One region of the Variovorax sp. R-27 genome, then DNA from elsewhere that is predicted to be linked to it. Evidence: predicted binding sites of a transcription regulator. Region 1 holds the regulator's gene; the other holds the start of a gene.
The links. Region 1 encodes LexA, which represses DNA repair genes until DNA is damaged. Its sites were predicted from a motif close to ACTGTATNNNNATACAGT; they were not measured.

Region 1 (6,967 bases):
TCTGGCCCTTGCTCGCTTGTTCAGTCATTGCGCTCGCGCTGGTTATAGAACGTTTCACGAGTCTCAAGACCGTGAGGGTACTGCCGCCGAAGCTGCTCGACGAAACCATCACCGTGTCGCACGGCGCCATTCCCGGCCCGGACATCGTGACCAAACTTGAACGCAACTCGATGCTCGGCCAGGTGCTGGCCGCGGGCCTGCGCGCACTGAATGCCAATCCGCGCTGCACTGAAGACGACCTGCGCGCCGCCATGGAAGCCTCCGGCCGCACCGTGGCGCACAAGCTCGAGCGCTACCTGCCTGCCCTGGCCACCATCGCCTCGGCCGCCCCGCTGCTGGGGCTGCTGGGCACGGTCATCGGCATGATCGAGATCTTCGGCTCGCAGTCGCCGGGCAGCGGCGCAGTGGGCTCGGGCAATCCGGCGCAACTGGCGCACGGCATCTCGATCGCGCTCTACAACACCGCCTTCGGCCTGATCGTCGCCATTCCGACGCTGATCTTCTGGCGCTACTTCCGCAGCCGGGTCGACGAGTACCTGCTGAATCTCGAACTCTCGGGCGAGCGTTTCGCCCGCCACCTGAACGCCCTGCGCAAATGACGACCCCCACGCTTGCCACTGCGTGTGCTGCGCTGCCCCCCGAGGGGGCCGCCGCCTCCTTGGGGCGGCCCGGCGGAGGCTTGTCATGACCCGCGCCCGCATGCAGTTCCGCCACGGCGCGCGCGACGAGCCGGAGATCAACCTGATCCCGTTCATCGACGTGCTGCTGGTGATCCTGATCTTCCTGATGCTGTCGACCACCTACAGCAAGTTCACCGAAATGCAGCTGCGGCTGCCCACGGCGGATGTCGATGCGCAGCGCGACTACCCGAAGGAAGTGATCGTGGCGGTATCGGCCGACGGCCGCTACTCGATCAACAAGACCCCGGTGGCCGACCGCAGCGTTGAGACCGTGACGGCCGCCCTCGCCGCCGCGGCCACGGGCGGCAAGGACAGCGTGGTGATCATCAGCGCCGACGCGACCAGCCCGCACCAGGCCGTGGTGACGGTGATGGAGGCCGCGCGCCGCGCCGGCCTGATGCAGATCACCTTCGCCGCACAGTCGACGGCGCAAGCCGGGCACTGAGTGCCTTCCGACAGCAGCAGCGGCAACACGGGTTCGCCGTCGGCTTCGCGGCTGCAGAACGCCTGGTTGCGTCGCGGCCCTCTGGCTTGCCTGCTGTGGCCGCTGTCGCTCATCTACGCTGCGCTTTTCGCTGTGCGTGGCTGGCTCTATCGCGTGGGGTGGCTGCGGACTGAGCGTGTGCGCGTCCCGGTGATCGTGGTCGGCAATGTGATTGCGGGCGGGGCCGGCAAGACTCCGGTCGTGATGGCCGTTGTGCGACATCTGCGAGAGCGAGGATTTCGGCTCGGCGTGGTGTCGCGCGGCTACGGCCGCCGCACCGATGACTGCCGCGAAGTGCTCGGCGACAGCGATCCGCAGGATGTCGGCGACGAGCCTGCGCTGATTCACCATGCAACAAGGGCGCCGGTGTTCGTGGCACGCCAGCGCATCGATGCTGCGCGGGCGCTGCTCGAGCGGCATCCGGCCACGCAGGTCATCGTCAGCGACGATGGACTGCAGCACCTGGCGCTCGCGCGCGACATCGAGATCTGCGTGTTCGACGACCGGGGTATCGGCAACGGCTGGCGACTGCCCGCGGGGCCGTTGCGCGAAGCCTGGCCACGCCGATGCGATCTGGTGCTGCACAGCGGGGCACAGCCGGCCTTTGCCGGGGGCTATACGGCCACCCGGGCTCTCGCGCACGATGCGTTGGGCAGTGACGGGAAGCGTGTGCCATTGGCTGCCCTTGCGGGCCAGCCCGTGACCGCGCTGGCGGCGATCGCACGGCCCGAGGCCTTCTTCGACATGCTGCGCGCGCGCGGCCTGACGCTCGCCGACACCATTGCATTGCCCGATCACTTCGATTTCGAGGATTGGCAGCGCCCTGCTGGCACTGCGCATACCCTCATCTGCACCGAAAAAGACGCCATCAAACTGTGGCGCAAGGCGCCCGATGCGCTGGCCGTGCCGCTGGAGTTCGCGCCCTCCGCGGATTTCTTCGCCGCGCTCGACGCAAAGCTATCATCGCTCGATGGATATCAAGCTGCTTGAACTGCTCGTCTGCCCCGTCACCAAGGGGCCGCTGACCTGGAACCCCGAGAAGCAGGAGCTCTGCTCGCGCAGCGCGCGCCTTGCCTATCCGGTGCGCGACGGCATTCCGGTGCTGCTCGAAAACGAAGCACGCACGCTCTCCGACGAAGAGCTCGGGCTGTGAGCTTCACCGTTCTGGTGCCGGCGCGCCTGGCGTCGACACGGCTTCCCAACAAACCCCTGGCCGACATCGCCGGCGTGCCCATGGTGGTGCGCGTGGCGCAGCGCGCCAGCGAATCCGGCGCGGCGCGCGTGGTGGTCGCCGGCGACGATCCATCCATCATTGCGGCATGCCAGGCGCACGGTGTCGAGGCCATCCTCACTCGTCAAGATCATCCCAGCGGCACCGACCGGCTGGCCGAGGCCTGCGAACTGCTGGGCCTTGACGGCGACGACATCGTCGTCAACGTTCAAGGCGACGAGCCGCTGATCGACCCCGCGCTGATCGACGCCGTGGCATCCACGCTGGCCACCCATGCGGAAGCCGCGATGAGCACGGCCGCCCACGAGATCGACTCTGTCGGCGACTTCATGAACCCCAACGTGGTGAAGACCGTGCTCGATGCACAGGGCAACGCCATGTACTTCAGCCGCGCACCAATCCCGTGGTGGCGCGACGGCTCCGCCAACGGCTCGGCGCCTGCGGTACTGCCCACCCCTGCCCCACTGCGCCACATCGGCATCTACGGCTATCGCGCGGGCTTCGTGCGGCAGTTTCCGTCGCTGCCACCGGCTCCCGTCGAGGCGACCGAGGCACTCGAACAGCTGCGCGCGCTGTGGCACGGCCATCGCATCGCGGTGCACGTGAGCCATGTCGCGCCCGGGCCGGGCATCGACACGCCCGAAGACCTGGCGCGCGTACGCGCCGTCTTCGCCGCCGCGCCCCCCGCCTGAGGCGCCCTCATGCCTGCGCGGGCGGCTGGAATTCTTCGAGGGCACGCGTGCTATCCTCGACGCAACTCCGCCTTGCCCAGCCCTCGGGCCGACGCTCGGCGCGACACAAAATCTAAGAACCGTCCGAGGACACCATGAGACTAATTTTGCTGGGCGCGCCCGGGGCGGGCAAAGGCACGCAAGCGGCCTTCATTTGCCAGAAATACAGCATTCCCCAGATTTCGACCGGCGACATGCTGCGCGCCGCCGTCAAGGCCGGCACGCCGCTCGGGCTACAGGCCAAGGCCGTCATGGACGCAGGCGCTCTCGTCAGTGACGACCTGATCATCAATCTCGTCAAGGAACGCATTGCGCAGCCCGATTGCGCAGCCGGCTTCCTGTTCGACGGTTTCCCGCGCACCATCCCCCAGGCCGACGCCATGAAGGCGGCTGGCGTCAAGCTCGACTACGTGCTCGAAATCGACGTGCCCTTCGGCGACATCATCGAACGCATGAGCGGCCGCCGCTCGCACCCGGCATCGGGCCGCACCTACCACGTCAAGTTCAATCCGCCCAAGGTGGAAGGCAAGGACGACGTGACCGGTGAAGACCTGATCCAGCGCGAAGACGACAAGGAAGAAACCGTGCGCAAGCGGCTCGACGTGTACAGCCAGCAGACACGCCCGCTGGTCGACTACTACTCCGCCTGGGCCAAGACCGACCCGGCCGCCGCGCCGAAGTACCGTGCCATCAAGGGCGTGGGCACGGTTGACGAGATCACGCAGCGTGCGCTGGCTGCACTGAGCAGCTGATCCTGATCTGATTTCCGAAACCGCCCCTTCAACGGGGCGGTTTTGTTTTCACCCCAGCAGTTCCAGCATCAGCGCGATGCGCGCCTTCACGGGCGTCAGCGCACCCGCATCGCGGAGCTGATCGCCGGTCTTCGACAGTATCCGTCCGTTCGCGCAGCGCGTGGCTCGAACCACCGCAACGCCCGCGTCCTGCGCCTTGAGCGCTGAGGCCTCCAACGCATGGTGCAAGGTGCCGTTGCCGGTGGCAGCAAGCACCAGTCCACGCACGGGATCGGCTCCTCCGGACTGCAGCAACGCGTCGATCACAGCGCCGCTGGCGCCGGCATGGCTCATGACGATCTCGACGCGGGGCCACTGCACGGTGGTCGCCTCGAAGAGCTTCGACGCCTGCGACGCCGATCCCTCGGGCCACTCCCGGACACGGCGTACCTCTCCTTCCTCGACGTAGCCGACCAGCCCCGCATCACCTGAAGCAAAAGCATCGAGTCGGTAGGTGTGCACTTTCTGGATATCGATGCCGCTGTGGATTGCGCCGGCGCACACCACGGTCACGCCCCGTGCGCCTTCCGTCGCGGCAACGCTGATGGCGTCGCGCACGTTCTGCGGTCCGTCGGGCGCCAGCGCGGTGGCCGGGCGCATCGCACAGGTGAGCACCACGGGCTTGGACGGCGCCAGCACAGAGTGCAGGAAGAACGCCGTCTCTTCGAGCGTGTCGGTGCCATGCGTGATCACCACGCCCGCCACGTCGGCCTGCGCCAACCAGTGTGCACAGCGTCGGGCCAACTGCTGCCAGATGTCGAACGACATGTCCTTGCTGTCGACCTGCGCCACCTGCTCTGCTTCCAGCGATACACCCTCGGGCGCCTCGATCCCGCCCAACAGATCGGCCACGCCCACCTGCCCGGCGGTGTAGCCGATGTTGTCGCCGCTGCTGGCTGCCCTGCCGGCAATGGTGCCGCCCGTTCCCAAAACCACCACACGACGGCGCACTTCAGGCGAAGAGGAATTGACCATGGCTTGTCAACTTTTAAAAACTGGTTAAAAATACAGGTACTGGATATCTAGCCAGTGCCGCAAGGAACCACATATGCAGTTCGCCGTGAAGCTTACAGCCCGCCAGCAGCAGATCCTGGACCTCATCCAGAGCGCCATCGCACGCACTGGTGCGCCACCCACGCGCGCCGAAATCGCCAATGAGCTCGGGTTCAAGTCGGCCAATGCCGCCGAAGAGCACCTGCAGGCACTAGCCCGCAAGGGCGTCATCGAGCTGGTCAGCGGCACTTCCCGGGGCATCCGCCTCAAGGGCGACGCCCTGCGCTCTCTCAATGAAACGCGCCACCGCGAGGGCGGCCAGTTCTCGCTCTCGCTGCCCGGCATGGCCCAGCTGGCGTTGCCGCTCATCGGTCGCGTCGCAGCCGGCTCCCCCATCCTCGCGCAAGAGCACGTCGACCAGACCTACTACGTCGAGAACACGTTGTTCCAGCGCCAGCCCGACTACCTGCTCAAGGTGCGCGGCATGTCGATGCGCGACGCCGGCATCATGGATGGCGACCTTCTCGCGGTGCAAGCCACCAAGGAAGCGCGCAACGGCCAGATCGTGGTCGCGCGCCTGGGTGACGAAGTGACCGTCAAGCGCCTGAAGCGCAACAAGCAGGTCATCGAGCTGCACGCCGAGAACCCCGACTACCCGACCATCATCGTCCAGCCCGGCGAGCCGTTCGAAATCGAAGGCCTCGCAGTGGGGCTCATCCGCAACACCATGCTGATGTAGGCCTCACGGCCTGCTTTCCGCAGCACCCCATCCGGCAGCAACAGGTGGCGGGCGTATGGCGAAGAGTCGCCATCACCCTGTCGCGGCCGATTCAAGAAATCCTGCCTGTGTTCAACCTCATACTTTTTTGGAGTTCACATGGGAATCGCCCTCCTCGCCATCGCTGATTTCTGGATGCCGCTGCAATCGCTGGCCAGCCGCCTGATGCCGGCACGCCGCCCTCACCGCAGGGATCACCTCGACGCAGCTGAAACCTCGGCCGGATTGCGCTATGTGGCAGTACGCCCCGCCTGCACTGCCCGCTCCAGCGGCACTGCAACGCCCACAGCACCGGCGCGCCCATTGCGCGTGGTCCGCGTGGTCGACGGCAAGGGCCAGCAGCACAGCAACCGCGTCGTGATCTCTGGCCGCATGGCCGACGTCTGCGCCGAACTCGACCGGCTAGCAGCACTCGAAACCGCCGAAACCATGGCCACGGCACCGCGCTCGACACGCCTGCATTGAGCCCGAACACCCCTGCGAGCGGCTGTGGGGGCGGGTATCCAAACGTTCACGGGCACGACATTCCAATGCTGCGAGGCACAATGGCACGCCATGAACATTGTGATCCTCGACGATTACCAGGACGCCGTGCGCAAATTGCGCTGCGCCGCCAAGCTGGACGCGTACGCGGCCAAGGTCTACACCAACACGGTGAAAGGCATCGGGCAACTATCGGTCCGCCTCAAGGATGCCGACGTGATCGTGCTGATCCGCGAGCGCACCCATATCTCGCGCCAGCTGATCGAGAAGCTACCCAAGCTCAAGCTCATCTCGCAGACCGGGCGCGTCGCCGGGCATATCGACGTCGCAGCCTGCACCGAGCGTGGCGTGGCGGTGGCGGAAGGCTCGGGCTCTCCGCAAGCGCCTGCGGAGCTCACTTGGGCGCTCATCATGGCTGCCATGCGCCGGCTGCCCCAGTACATCAGCAACCTCAAGCACGGTGCTTGGCAACAGTCAGGCCTCAAGTCGGCCTCGATGCCGCCCAACTTCGGGCTCGGCTCGGTGCTCAAGGGCAAGACGCTGTGCATCTGGGGCTATGGCCGCATCGGCCAGCTGGTCGCGCGCTATGGGCAGGCCTTCGGAATGCAGGTTGTGATCTGGGGCCGTGAAGCCAGCTGCGCCAAGGCCCGCTCCGACGGCTTCCAGGTCGCGCAGAACCGCCACGAGTTCTTCGCCGCTGCAGACGTGCTGTCGGTGCATCTGCGGCTCAACGAAGAAACCAACGGCCTCATCACGCTGGAAGACCTCTCGCGCATGAAGCCGACGGCGTTGTTCG
Region 2 (6,967 bases), 3.1 Mb from region 1:
GGCGCACGCTGACCAGCTCGACACCATCACCGCCGCCAAGAAGATCCGCGTGGCCATCGACCTCGCAGTGCCGCCCTACGGCCTGAAGGACGAGAAGCTCAACGCCACCGGCTCCGACGTCGAGACCGCGCGCCTGCTGGCCAGGAGCCTGGGCCTCGAACTGGAGATCGTGCCCACCACCGGCGCCAACCGCATTCCCTTCCTGCAGACCGACAAGGCAGACATCGTGATCTCCAGCATGTCGGTCACGCCGGAGCGCGAGAAGGTCGTCGACTTCTCTGTGCCCTATGCCGCCATCCTGGCCGTGGTGGGCGCGCCCAAGAGCATGAGCATCACCGGCCCGGCCGACCTGGCGGGCAAGAAAGTGATTGCCACGCGCGGCACCACCAACGACCAGGAAGTGACGAAGATCCTGCCGGCCGGCGCGCAGATCGTGCGCTTCGACGACGACGCCACCTCCATCACCGCCGTGGTGAGCGGACAGGCCGACATCTTCGCGACCGCGCCGCCGCTCTTGAAGACCATCAACGAGAAGAACCCTGCCAAGCAGATGGAGCCGAAGTTCACGATGAAGGTCAACATGCTGGCCATCGGCATGCGCAAGAACGAGCCGCGCCTGAAGGCCAAGCTCGACGAGTTCGTGAAGGCGCAGCTCAAGAGCGGCGAGCTCAACACCATCTACAAGAAATTCCACGGCGCCGACCTGCCCGCGGACGTGATGCGCAACGGAGCCTGAGCACGATGGCGAAGATCGACCAGGTAGAAATCGCGCAGATCGACATCGCGCCCAAGGTCAAGCGCACCGACGCGATCCAGTCCTTCGTGACGCAGGAGACCGTGATGGTCACCGTGCGCTGCGACGACGGCTCGTCGGGCACGGGCTACACGTACACCATCGGCACGGGCGGCTCGTCCATCGTGGCGCTGCTGAACGACCACCTGGTGCCGCGCCTGATCGGGCGCGACCCGCAGCAGTACGAAGCCATCTGGCGCGACCTGTTCTTCCACACGCACGCGACCGCCGTGGGCGCCATCACCAGCCTGGCGCTGGCGGCCATCGACACTGCGCTGTGGGACCGCAACGCGCGCGCGGCGGGGCTGCCGCTGTGGCGGCTGGCCGGTGGTGCGCAGGCGCGCGTGCCGGTCTACACGACCGAGGGCGGCTGGCTGCACATCGAGCCCGCACAACTCGTCGAGCAGACACTCGCTGCGAAGGCCGACGGCTTTCTCGGCGCGAAGATCAAGGTCGGCAAGCCGCATGTGGCGCAGGACATCGCGCGCCTTTCGGCTGTGCGCGAGGCCGTGGGGGCGGACTTCGAGCTGATGGTCGATGCCAACCAGAGCTTCACCGCGGCAGAGGCCATTCGCCGCGCGCGCCAGTACGCGCCGCTCGACCTGGCATGGTTCGAGGAGCCGATGCCGGCCGAGCACGTGCGCGGGCACGCGCAGCTGCTGGCGAGCACCAGCGTGCCGATCGCGGTGGGCGAATCGATGTACCACCCCTCGCAGTTCGCGGAATACATCCAGCAGGGCGCCTGCTCCATCGTGCAGGCCGACGTGGCGCGCGTGGGCGGCATCACGCCGTGGCTGAAGATTGCGCACCTCGCGGAGGCGCACAACATCGCGATGTGCCCGCACTTCCTGATGGAGCTGCACGTGAGCCTGTGCGCGGCGGTGCCGAATGCGCGCTGGGTGGAATACATCCCGCAGCTCGACGACCTCACGACGAGCCGGCTGCGCATCGAAGGCGGCCATGCGGTGGCGCCGGAGACGCCGGGGCTGGGCATCGAGTGGGATGCCGACCAGCTGAAGGCGCGGCGCAAGTTCGCTCCGATCGTGGTGCGCGGCTGAGGCTGTCAGTCAGTCTGCTTCGAGCAGGTTGCGCAGCGCCTGCAGGTCGCGGGCGATCCACTGCGCATCGCGCTCGAAGGCCGAATCGTCCATGTGCGGCTGGCGCAGCAGCGTGAACTGCAGCTCGCAGGCGTCCGGCGCAACGCCGATCACGCGAAACGGCAGGTAGACCTCGGGCACGCCTTCGGGCGCGACCCAGTGGTCGAGCACACCGAGATCGTTGCGCGGCGCGAAGCGCATGCGGGCCTCGCCGCTCTCGGGCGTGCGCACGATCCAGTGGTCGCCATGCGGCACCAGCGCGCTCTTGGCGAGGCCGCTGGCCCAGTCGGGCAAGCGCTTCGGATCTGCCGCCAGCACATAGGCGCGGCGCCATTCGCACTGCACGCGCTGAGTGATGACGCGGGACTGCGCGGCGTGGTCTTCATTCGTCGGTTTCATCGAAATCGCTCCTGAGTACCTTGGACACGACGGCGCCCGAAAAACCGCGCGCCATCAGGAATCGCATCTGCTTGGCCCGCTCCTTCGCATCGGCGGGCGGCGCATCGAAGCGGTGGCGCCACAGGGCCGTGGCGCGTTCGACTTCTGTTTCCTGCAGACCAGCTATCGCTTCGGCAATGGCCTCGGGCGCGATGCCCTTGGCCTGCAGCTCCTGCTTTACCCGCAGCGCGCCCGAGCGGGCAGCGCGCTGGTTGAGCACCGAGGCCACCACGCGCGGCTCGCTGATGAAGTCTTTCGCTGCCAGCTCATCGAGCGCCTTCGCCAGCGTGCCGGGCTCTTCTTCATGCTTTGCCAGCTTGCGCTCCAGCTCCGCGCGCGAATGTTCGCGCTGGCTCAGCAGGCGCAGTGCGCGGCCTTTGAGGGACGGGGCGTTGAATGCCATTCGGGGGTCGCTCGCGCGGCCCCCGGGGAGCCGCGCTCTGGCTTATTCGCCCTTGTCGGCCTTCTCGGCCTTGGCAGCCTTCTGCGGCTTCTCTGGCGTGGCGCCAGCATCGGCGGCCAGCAGCGGGATGCCCAGCGACTCGCGCACCTTGTTCTCGATCTCGCGCGACAGCTCGGGGTTCTCGCGCAGGAACTCTCGGGCGTTGTCGCGGCCCTGGCCGATCTTCTCGCCGTTGTAGGCATACCAGGCGCCCGACTTGTCGACGATCTTGGCGGTCACGCCCATGTCGATGATCTCGCCTTCGCGGCTGATGCCTTCGCCGAACAGGATGTCGAACTCCGCCGTCTTGAACGGGGGCGAGACCTTGTTCTTCACCACCTTCACCTTGGTTTCGTTGCCGATGGCCTCGTCGCCCTTCTTGATGGTGCCGATGCGGCGGATGTCCAGGCGCACCGAGGCGTAGAACTTCAGCGCGTTGCCGCCGGTGGTGGTTTCGGGCGAGCCGAACATCACGCCGATCTTCATGCGGATCTGGTTGATGAAGATGACCATGCAGTTGGTCTTCTTGATCGTGGCCGTGAGCTTGCGCAGCGCCTGGCTCATCAGGCGGGCCTGCAGGCCGGGCAGCGAGTCGCCCATTTCGCCTTCGATTTCAGCCTTGGGCGTGAGCGCGGCGACCGAGTCGATGACGATCAGGTCGACGGCGCCGGAGCGCACCAGCGAGTCGACGATTTCAAGGGCCTGCTCGCCGGTGTCGGGCTGGCTGATCAGCAGGTCGGACAGGTTCACGCCGAGCTTCTGGGCGTACTGCACGTCGAGCGCGTGCTCGGCATCGACGAAGGCGCAGGTGCCGGCCTGCTTCTGCATGGCGGCAATGACCTGCAGCGTGAGCGTGGTCTTGCCCGACGATTCCGGGCCGTAGATTTCGATCACGCGGCCGCGCGGCAGGCCGCCGACGCCCAGCGCGATGTCCAGGCCCAGCGAGCCGGTGGAGACCACCTGGATGTCTTCGAGCGCCTCGCCTTCGCCGAGCCGCATGATCGTGCCCTTGCCGAACTGCTTTTCGATCTGGGCCAGCGCGGCTTGCAGCGCCTTGGCTTTTTCACTGTTGGCGACCGAGATGCTTGCGCCCTTGACGACTGCGTCCATGTGGAAATTCCTTGAAAATCAACGGTTTGTGTTGGGTTTCATCCGATCTGCTTTTAACTACAGGCTGGATGCTTGAACAGTAGTGTAGGGGCTGATGGGTTGGCGTAAACCCATTTTTTGGTCAGTTTGCTTTACCATTTGCCGCCATGGCTGAAGCCGCTTTCCCGACCGACCCCGATGCCTGGCGCCAGACCCACCTGGGCCGCCTGCTCGGCCACGCCATGCGCCGCTTCGACGAGCGCGTGCTGGAGTTGATGGCGCACGACGTCGACGTGCCGCTGGCGCTGTCGAACCTCGCGGCGCGCGCGCAGGTGAGCGCGGCGCACATCCACATCACGCGGCACCTGGCGCGTGAGGGCTCGCGCCTCACGGAGCTGGCCGAGCGCGCCGGCATGACCAAGCAGGCAATGGGGGCGCTGGTCGACCAGTGCGAGGCCTGGGGGCTGGTCACGCGCGGGCCCGATCCGCTCGACGCGCGGGCGCGGCGCGTGCTCTTCACCGCCGACGGGCTGGCCTGGCTAGACGCCTTCCGCAGCGCGGTGACGCAGGCCGAGAGCGAGTTCCGAAGCAGCGTCGGCGACGAGATCGCCACCGTGGTAACCATCGGACTGGAAGCCTACACAGCGGGCTAGACTCGCCCCAGAGACAAATGTGAACGGCGCCGTTTCGGCGCTCGAACAGGCCGGAGGTGACGCATGCGGATTCTGATTGCCGAAGACGACCAGGTGCTGGCCGATGCCCTGCTGCGCAGCCTGCGCACCTCGGGCGCGGCGGTCGACCACGTGGCGAACGGCTCGCAGGCCGACACCGCGCTCATGACCCATGACGAGTTCGACCTGCTGATCCTCGACCTCGGGCTGCCCAGCCTGCACGGCATCGAGATCCTCAAGCGCCTGCGCGCGCGCGGCTCGCAGCTGCCGGTGCTGGTGCTCACCGCGGCCGACAGCGTCGAGGAACGCGTCAAGGGCCTGGACCACGGCGCCGACGACTACATGGCCAAGCCCTTCAGCCTGCAGGAGCTCGAAGCGCGCGTGCGCGCCCTCACGCGGCGCGGCATGGGCACCACCAGCAACGCGATCCGCCACGGCCCGCTGGTGTACGACCAGGCCGGCCGCGTGGCCACCATCGACGGCAAGATGATCGAGCTGTCGGCGCGCGAACTGGGGCTGCTCGAAGTGCTGCTGCAGCGCGCCGGCCGGCTGGTGAGCAAGGACCAGCTGGTCGACCGCCTGTGCGAATGGGGCGAGGAGGTGAGCCTCAACGCCATCGAGGTCTACATCCACCGCCTGCGCAAGAAGATCGAGAAGGGGCCGGTGCGCATCGCGACGGTGCGCGGGCTGGGCTACTGCCTCGAAAAGATCCAGTGACGACGACGCGGCAGCCGCCACGCGCGGGCGGCGGCACGCCGGAGGACTCGGCGCGATGAAGCTCTTCCAGCGTGCGCAGCGCTCGCTTTTCGGCGAGATCCTCGACTGGATGCTCACGCCGCTGCTGCTGCTGGTGCCGGTGAGCATCGGCGTCACCTGGCTGGTGGCGCAGGGCATTGCCAACGCGCCCTTCGACCGCGCGCTCGAACACAACGTGAAGGCCCTGGCCGAACTGGTGACGGTGAAGGAAGGGCATACGCAGTTCGTGCTGTCGCAATCGGCGCGCGAGATCCTGCGGGCCGACGACGCCGGCCACGTGTACTACCAGCTGCTCGACGGCCACGACACGCTGCTGAGCGGCGAGCGCGACATTCCGATGCCCGGCCTCGACGAGCCGCTGCCGGCCGGCCAGGTGTTCCTGCACAACAGCGCCCTGCATGGCAAGGAAGTGCGCGTGGCCTCGATGTGGATCGCCAGCGGCACCGACGACGTGCCGCCCACGCTGCTGCAGCTGGCCGAGACGCGTGAGAAGCAGTCGGTGCTCGCGGCCGAGATCATCAAGGGCGTGCTGCTGCCGCAGTTCGCCATCCTGCCGCTGGCAGTGCTGCTGATCTGGCTGGCGCTGGTGCGCGGCATCAAGCCGCTGTCGGTGGTGGAGGCACGCATCCGCGAGCGGCGCCCGGGCGACCTGAGCCCGCTCGACGAATCGTCGGTGCCGCTGGAAGTGGTGCCGCTGGTGTCGTCGGTGAATGAACTGCTCGACAAGCTCAACGATTCGATCGGCACGCAGAAGCGCTTTCTGGCCGACGCGGCGCACCAGCTGAAGACGCCGCTCGCGGGCCTGCGCATGCAAGCCGACCTGGCGCAGCGCGAAGGCGCCAATGCCGACGAGCTCAAGCAATCGCTCAAGCAGATCGGCCGCGCGAGCAAGCGCGCCACGCACACGGTGAACCAGCTGCTGTCGCTGGCGCGCGCCGAAGGCAACAGCGCCAATGCGCACCACCAGCCCTGCGATCTGGCGAAGCTCACCATCGAGGTGGTGCGCGAGGCCGTGCCGCGCGCGATCGAGAAGCGCATCGACCTGGGCTACGACGGCGCGGAAGCCGGCGCACCGGGCGTAATGTTCGACGGCAACGCGACGCTGCTGAAAGAGCTGGTGCGCAACCTGGTCGACAACGCGATCAACTACACGCCCTCGACGCCGGAGCGCCCTGGCCTGATCACCGTGCGCGTGCTGGCCGACCCCTTCGGCCACGTGCTGCTGCTGCAGGTGGAGGACAACGGCCCCGGCATCGCCGAGGTCGACCGCGAGCTGGTGTTCGAGCCCTTCTACCGCGTGCTCGGCAACGAGGCCGACGGTTCGGGGCTGGGGCTGCCGATCGTGCTGGAGATCGCGAACCAGCATCGCGCGCAAGTGAAGCTGGAGGATGCGCATCCCGGCAAGCAGCCGCCGGGCGCGCTGTTCACAGTGCGCTTCGAGGGCGAAGCGGCACCTTGATTGACCAGGGAAGTCAGGGCGCAGGCGCGCCCGGCTTCGCTTCCTTGCGGATCTGCAGCCACTCGGGGTGGATCTGGCGCGACATGCGCTGCGGCTCTCGCTCGTTGAGCGCGGCCGGAGCCAGGCCGAAGCCGGCAAGATCGCCGCGCGCCCACAAGAAATAGCCGGCATTGGCCAGCAGCAGGACGATGAGGAGCAGGCGCAGCTTCATACGTGTCAGAG

Region 2: the regulator LexA is predicted to act here: its motif matches at 3,927-3,944, upstream of recA (recombinase RecA).

The regions. Positions count from the first base shown of each region.
Region 1 is NZ_CP183984.1:3,791,240-3,798,206, forward strand. Features, by position in the region: gene ACN9MV_RS17740 (MotA/TolQ/ExbB proton channel family protein) at 1-599, shown strand, start outside; gene ACN9MV_RS17745 (ExbD/TolR family protein) at 700-1,125, shown strand; gene lpxK (tetraacyldisaccharide 4'-kinase) at 1,126-2,154, shown strand; gene ACN9MV_RS17755 (Trm112 family protein) at 2,135-2,317, shown strand; gene kdsB (3-deoxy-manno-octulosonate cytidylyltransferase) at 2,314-3,087, shown strand; gene adk (adenylate kinase) at 3,222-3,878, shown strand; gene ACN9MV_RS17770 (asparaginase) at 3,927-4,892, opposite strand; gene lexA (transcriptional repressor LexA) at 4,966-5,649, shown strand; gene ACN9MV_RS17780 (hypothetical protein) at 5,788-6,153, shown strand; gene ACN9MV_RS17785 (D-2-hydroxyacid dehydrogenase family protein) at 6,244-6,967, shown strand, end outside.
Region 2 is NZ_CP183984.1:6,863,792-6,870,758, forward strand. Features, by position in the region: gene ACN9MV_RS32300 (transporter substrate-binding domain-containing protein) at 1-736, shown strand, start outside; gene ACN9MV_RS32305 (mandelate racemase/muconate lactonizing enzyme family protein) at 742-1,851, shown strand; gene ACN9MV_RS32310 (polyketide cyclase) at 1,861-2,289, opposite strand; gene recX (recombination regulator RecX) at 2,273-2,731, opposite strand; gene recA (recombinase RecA) at 2,774-3,880, opposite strand; gene ACN9MV_RS32325 (MarR family winged helix-turn-helix transcriptional regulator) at 4,027-4,512, shown strand; gene ACN9MV_RS32330 (response regulator transcription factor) at 4,576-5,247, shown strand; gene ACN9MV_RS32335 (sensor histidine kinase) at 5,303-6,745, shown strand; gene ACN9MV_RS32340 (sporulation protein) at 6,759-6,956, opposite strand; gene ACN9MV_RS32345 (biotin--[acetyl-CoA-carboxylase] ligase) at 6,962-6,967, opposite strand, start outside.